Regions from separate parts of the Enterobacter sp. fkY84-1 genome, predicted to be linked through region 1. Evidence: predicted binding sites of a transcription regulator. Region 1 holds the regulator's gene; the other holds the start of a gene.
What was found. The regulator PhoB, encoded in region 1, activates phosphate uptake and scavenging genes when phosphate is short. The targets are predictions, from matches to a motif close to CTGTCATAAAACTGNCNNAT.
Positions count from the first base shown of each region.

Region 1 (3,422 bases):
TGCTGCCAGCGCACCACGATCTCCGTCCCTTCCGGCGTATGGTTTACCGCGTTATACACCAGGTTGGAGATAGCGCTGCGCAGCTCATCTTCACTGCCCAGCACCTTTAGCGTGTTGTCGACCTCAAAGGTCAGGTGGTGCTTTTTGTGGCTTAACGTCTGCGCTTCACGCTCCACGACCCGCAGCATCATCGGCACATCAATAGTGTCATTCAGCGCGAGCGTGGGTGCCGCTTCAATCTTCGAGAGCGTCAGCAGCTGCTTCACCAGGCCTTCCATCCGGTGCGTTTGCTCGCGCATGGTGTGCAGCGCTTTTTCACGCGGCGCACCTTCCAGCGTTTGCTCCTGCATCATCTCCAGGTAGCCCTGAAGCACGGTCAGCGGGGTACGCAATTCGTGACTGACGTTGGCGAAGAAGTTGCGGCGCGCCCCTTCCAGCTGGTGCATCTGGGTGACATCGCGCGCCACCATCAGCCACTGCTTATCGCTGTAGGGCATCACGCGGATCTCCAGATGGCGACCGTTATTGAGCTTGAGATTGTGCGGACGGGTAAAATCACGCTTTTTCAGGTACAGCGTAAACTCGGGATAACGCAGAAGGTTGAGGATATTCTGGCCATTATCATCCGGCCAGCGCAGGCCCAGCAGCTGCTGCGCCAGGCCGTTACACCAGAAGATCGTCCCTTCTTCGGTGGTCAGAATGACCGCATCCGGTAGCGACTCCGCACCGCTGCGAAAACGCTTAATCAGGCTTCCCAGCTCGCGGCGGCGCTTTTTATTTCGCATCTGCATCTGGTGCAGACCGTACAGCAGCGGCTCCCAGCTGCCGCTTCCGGGCGGCGGCGTCATGCTTCGATCAACCCACAGCCACCAGGAGAGGCGCAGCAGGTTCCAGAAATGCCAGATCAGCAGCCCGGTGACCGACGCCAGCAGAAACCACGGCAGATGTCCAAGAAAGGCCCCCAGAATGAAGGCCGGAATACAGCATAAGATCAGTTCAAAGACGAGCCTTTTCCATGACAGACGTTCCAGCACGCGTCACACTCCTGTCATTGTTCAGAAACGGGTAGAAAAACGATAACCCGTGCCGCGGACCGTCTGCACCATGCGATCGTGGCCGCTCAGTTCCAGCGCTTTTCGCAGGCGGCGGATATGTACGTCAACCGTCCGGTCTTCGACATACACGTTAGTTCCCCAGACGTTATTCAGCAACTGCTCGCGGCTGTACACGCGTTCCGGGTGGGTCATAAAGAAGTGCAGAAGTTTAAATTCGGTAGGCCCCATGTCGAGGGGATTTTCACCGGTCATCACGCGGTGAGAAGTCGGATCAAGGCTCAGCCCCTGCATCTCAATCACCTCTTCCACCGCCATCGGCGAAATACGGCGCATCACGGCTTTAATGCGGGCCACCAGCTCTTTGGGGGAGAACGGTTTGGTAATGTAATCGTCCGCGCCGGTCTCCAGACCGCGCACACGATCCTCTTCTTCTCCGCGCGCCGTAAGCATCACAACCGGGATGTCGCGGGTCAGCGCTTCACGCTTCAGGTGTTTGATAAACTGCAGTCCGGAGCCGCCGGGCAGCATCCAGTCCAGCAGAATCAGATCGGGCCAGGGTTCATTCAGCTGGTTCACTGCGCTGTCATAATCTTCCGCTTCAACCGGCTGGAAGCCGTTTTGCTCGAGCACGAAGCACACCATTTCACGAATTGGAGCTTCATCTTCTACGACCAGAATACGTCTCGCCATACTTTGCCCTGTCTTATCTTATTTACGTTACAAGTTTGTAATTCGGCGCCATTATGCGTCAGATTTATGACAGATTTATGAAAAACAGTACCACTATAAATGGCAAACTGTTGTTTTATTACAGCGGTTATTTTCCCTTCTCTGAACGTTTATAATCCTGCTTTCTCTTTTTTGCCACGGATCAGCTATGCGCATACTTCACACCTCGGACTGGCATCTGGGTCAAAATTTTTACAGCAAAAGCCGTGCGGCTGAACATGAAGCGTTCCTGAACTGGCTGCTGGAAACGGCCCGGACGCATGAGGTGGACGCGATTATCGTGGCGGGAGATATTTTTGATACCGGCTCGCCGCCGAGCTATGCCCGTGAGCTGTACAACCGCTTCGTGGTGAATCTGCAGCAAACCGGCTGTCATCTGGTGATTGTCGCCGGCAACCATGATTCCGTCGCGACGCTTAACGAATCCCGCGACATCCTGGCGTTTCTCAATACCACCGTCGTCGCCAGCGCCGGGCACGCCCCGCAGATCCTGAAAAAGCGCGACGGGTCGCCCGGGGCGGTACTGTGTCCGATTCCCTTTTTGCGTCCGCGCGACATCGTGCAAAGCCAGGCGGGGCTGTCGGGCGCGGAAAAGCAGCAGCATTTGTTACAGGCGATCGCCGATTATTACCGCCAGCAGCACGCCGAAGCCTGTGCCCTGCGCGGTGACCAGCCGATTCCGGTGATTGCGACCGGGCACCTCACCACCGTCGGGGCCAGTAAAAGTGACGCCGTGCGTGACATCTATATCGGCACGCTGGATGCCTTTCCGGCGCAGCACTTCCCGCCAGCCGACTACATTGCGCTCGGGCACATCCACCGGGCGCAGATCGTCGGCGGCTGCGAGCACATCCGCTACTGCGGCTCGCCTCTTTCGCTCAGCTTTGACGAAACGGGCAAAGCCAAATCCGTGCATCTGGTGAGCTTTCGCGAGGGCAAACTCAGCGCCGTCGACACGCTGGAGGTGCCCGTAACTCAACCGCTGGCGGTCCTGAAAGGCGATCTCGATGCCATCACCGCCCAGCTGGAGCAGTGGCGCGGCGTCGAGCAAGATCCCCCCATCTGGCTGGACATCGAAATCACCACCGACGACTACCTGCACGATATGCAGCGGAAAATCCAGGCGCTGACCGAAGACCTGCCGGTAGAGGTCTTGCTGGTGCGCCGCAGCCGCGAGCAGCGCGAGAAAATTCTGCTAAGCGCTCAACGCGAAACGCTCAGTGAACTGGGGGTCGAAGAGGTATTTGAACGCAGGCTCTCACAGGAGGAGATTGACGATGCGAAGCGCGCAAGACTCAGCGAACTGTTCAGCCATACCCTGCATGCGCTCAATGATGAGGAAGAAAACGCATGAAAATTCTGAGCCTGCGCCTGAAAAATCTCAACTCCCTCAAGGGCGAGTGGAAAATTGACTTTACCGCTGAGCCGTTTGCCAGCAACGGGCTGTTTGCCATCACCGGCGCAACCGGGGCAGGTAAAACCACCCTGCTCGACGCCATCTGTCTGGCGCTTTATCACGAAACGCCGCGCCTGAATAAAGTCTCCCAGGCGCAAAATGACCTGATGACCCGCGACACCGCCGAATGTCTGGCGGAAGTGGAGTTCGAGGTAAAAGGCATCGCCTATCGCGCCTTCTGG
Region 1 is NZ_CP169393.1:984,099-987,520, reverse strand. Features, by position in the region: gene phoR (phosphate regulon sensor histidine kinase PhoR) at 1-1,034, opposite strand, end outside; gene phoB (phosphate response regulator transcription factor PhoB) at 1,056-1,745, opposite strand; gene sbcD (exonuclease subunit SbcD) at 1,933-3,138, shown strand; gene sbcC (exonuclease subunit SbcC) at 3,135-3,422, shown strand, end outside.

Region 2 (3,422 bases), 2.3 Mb from region 1:
CACGGCTCGGTATTTCCGAGCTTGCGGCAGACGGCATCGGTCGCCCACTCGGCCATCAGGCGATAGGTCATCAGCTTGCCGCCGGTGATGGTGATAAACCCGTCCATGCCGTCGCGCGCGGCGTGATCGAGCAGCACGATGCCCCGGCTGACGTTCCGTCCGCTCGGGTCGTTGTCGCTGGCGACCAGCGGACGCACGCCCGCGTAGGCGCGCAGAATGCGCGTCTGGGCCATTACCGGGGCCAGTTTTTCCCCTTCGCGCAGCAGGATGTCGACCTCTTCGGCGGTCACGCGGTTGTAGTCTATCTCGCTGTAGTCCACGTGCGTTGAAGTCGTACCGATTAACGAAATGGTATCGCCCGGGACGAGGATATCGGCGTCAGACGGCTTGCGGCAGCGGTTAATCACGTGGTTATTGATGCGGTGGTCGAGGATCAGCAGCGAGCCTTTCGCCGGGAACATGCGCACCGACAGGTCCGCATGTTCCGCAATACGCTGGCCCCAGATCCCCGCCGCGTTGACCACTACGGCGGCATACAGCTCGCCGTGCTCGTTGTACTGTGTATCAAACACCCGCACCCCACAGATGCGATGACCTTCGCGAATAAGCCCGGTCACTTCATGTCCGGTCAGAATGCGTGCGCCATGCTCACGGGCGTCCAGCATGTTGGCGGCGGTCAGGCGAAACGGATCGACGGTACCGTCAGGGACTTTAACCGCGCCGATAAGCGCCGGGTTGACCGACGGTTCCAGCCGCCGCGCCAGCGCCGGATCCATGGCCTCCGCCTGAATGCCCGCGGCAGTGCAGGCGGTAATAAAGGTGTCCTGAAAGGCGAGGTCATCTTCGGGAAGGGTAATAAAGAGGCCGTCGGTCGGCTCAATGCAGTGGCGTGCGATACGCTTGAGGATCTGGTTTTCAGCAATACATTCGCGCGCGGATTCCGCGTCGGTGACCGCATACCGGGCACCGCTGTGCAGCAGGCCGTGGTTCCGTCCGGTTGCGCCCGTGGCGATATCATGGCGTTCCAGAAGCGTAACGCTTAAGCCGCGAAGGGCGCAATCGCGCGCGATCCCGGCGCCGGTTGCGCCACCACCAATGATTATCACATCACTATAACGAGGATCGTGACTGGTCATTGTTTACCCTCTATGTTCGTTTTTTATCATTTAGCCATAGTAATTTTGTGGTTTGTTTGATTTCGAACATAAACGCGCGGAATTCGAAAGTGAAACGTGATTCCATGCGCTTTTTTGCGCATTCTGTCATATTTCTGTAACAATCTGTGCGTTGATTCACAGTAACAATCACCGTGATTTCTTAACATCCCCGCCTCTGGAATTCAGGTGCGAGCCACCTGCTCATTCATTTCAAGGCCACGGAGGCTGTTATGCTCAGTATCTTCAAACCTGCGCCCCACAGGGCGCGTCTGCCAGAGGCAGAAATAGATCCGCTCTATCGCCGTCTGCGTTGGCAAATCTTCCTGGGGATCTTCTTCGGGTACGCGGCGTACTACCTTGTACGTAAAAACTTCGCGCTCGCCATGCCGTATCTGGTAGAGCAGGGCTTCTCCCGCGGCGATCTGGGGTTCGCGCTGTCGGGGATATCCATCGCCTACGGTTTTTCCAAATTCATCATGGGTTCCGTGTCGGATCGCTCGAATCCGCGCGTGTTCCTGCCTGCCGGTCTGATCCTGGCGGCAGCGGTGATGCTGTTTATGGGCTTTGTGCCATGGGCAACCTCCAGCATTGCCATCATGTTCGTGCTGCTGTTCCTCTGCGGCTGGTTCCAGGGAATGGGGTGGCCGCCGTGCGGACGCACCATGGTGCACTGGTGGTCGCAGAAAGAGCGCGGCGGCATCGTGTCGGTATGGAACTGCGCCCATAACGTGGGCGGCGGTATTCCGCCGCTGCTGTTCCTGCTGGGGATGGCCTGGTTCAACGACTGGCACGCGGCGCTCTACATGCCTGCCTTTGGTGCCATTCTGGTGGCGATTATTGCCTTCGCCCTGATGCGCGATACGCCGCAGTCCTGCGGCCTGCCGCCGATTGAAGAGTACAAAAACGACTATCCGGATGATTACAGCAAGGAGCACGAAGAAGAGCTGACCGCAAAACAGATCTTCATGAAGTACGTCCTGCCGAACAAGCTGCTGTGGTACATCGCGGTCGCCAACGTGTTCGTTTACCTGCTTCGCTACGGCATCCTCGACTGGTCCCCGACCTACCTGAAAGAGGTGAAGCACTTCGCGCTGGATAAGTCCTCCTGGGCCTATTTCCTGTATGAATATGCCGGGATCCCAGGCACGCTGCTTTGCGGCTGGATGTCAGATAAGGTGTTTAAAGGCAACCGCGGCGCGACGGGCGTGTTCTTTATGACCCTGGTGACCATCGCGACGGTAGTGTACTGGCTCAACCCGCCGGGAAATCCGGGTGTGGATATGGCCTGTATGATCGTCATCGGCTTCCTGATTTACGGTCCGGTGATGCTGATCGGTCTGCACGCCCTGGAGCTGGCGCCGAAGAAAGCGGCAGGCACGGCGGCGGGCTTTACCGGCCTGTTCGGCTACCTCGGCGGTTCGGTCGCGGCGAGCGCCATCGTGGGCTATACCGTTGACTTCTTCGGCTGGGACGGCGGCTTTATGGTGATGATCGGCGGCAGCGTGCTGGCGGTACTGCTGCTGGTTGTTGTGATGATCGGTGAAAAACGTCACCACGCGGAAGTGCTGGCGCGTCGTCAATAAGGAGCTTTGCGATGAAATTAACTCAGTTAGCAACCGGCCTGCTGCTGGCGGGCCTGATGACAGGCTCCGCGCTGGCGGCGGATAAAATCGTTATTGCCCACCGAGGTGCGAGCGGCTATCTGCCAGAGCATACGCTGCCGGCAAAAGCGATGGCCTATGCGCAGGGGGCGGATTACCTGGAGCAGGATCTGGTGATGACGAAGGACGACCAGCTGGTCGTCCTGCACGACCATTATCTTGACCGCGTGACGGACGTGGCAGAGCGTTTCCCGGATCGCGCCCGCAAAGATGGCCGCTTCTACGCCATTGACTTCACGCTGGCGGAGATCCGCTCCCTGAAGTTCACCGAAGGCTTCGAGATTGAAAACGGCAAGAAGGTGCAGGTCTATCCGGGACGTTTCCCGATGGGCAAATCTGACTTCCGGATCCATACCTTCCAGGAAGAGATTGAGTTTGTTCAGGGACTGAACCACTCCACCGGTAAAAACATCGGCATCTACCCGGAAATCAAAGCCCCATGGTTCCACCATCAGGAAGGGAAAGACATTGCCGCGAAGACGCTGGAGGTGCTCAAACAGTACGGCTACACCAGCAAGCAGGACAAAGTCTACCTGCAGTGTTTTGACGCCGCCGAGCTGAAGCGCATCAAAACCGAGCTGGAGCCGAAGATGGGCATGAACCT
Region 2 is NZ_CP169393.1:3,250,898-3,254,319, reverse strand. Features, by position in the region: gene glpA (anaerobic glycerol-3-phosphate dehydrogenase subunit A) at 1-1,136, opposite strand, end outside; gene glpT (glycerol-3-phosphate transporter) at 1,388-2,740, shown strand; gene glpQ (glycerophosphodiester phosphodiesterase) at 2,752-3,422, shown strand, end outside.
Region 2: a site for PhoB is predicted at 1,260-1,279, ahead of glpT (glycerol-3-phosphate transporter). Genes of this name have one in related genera too.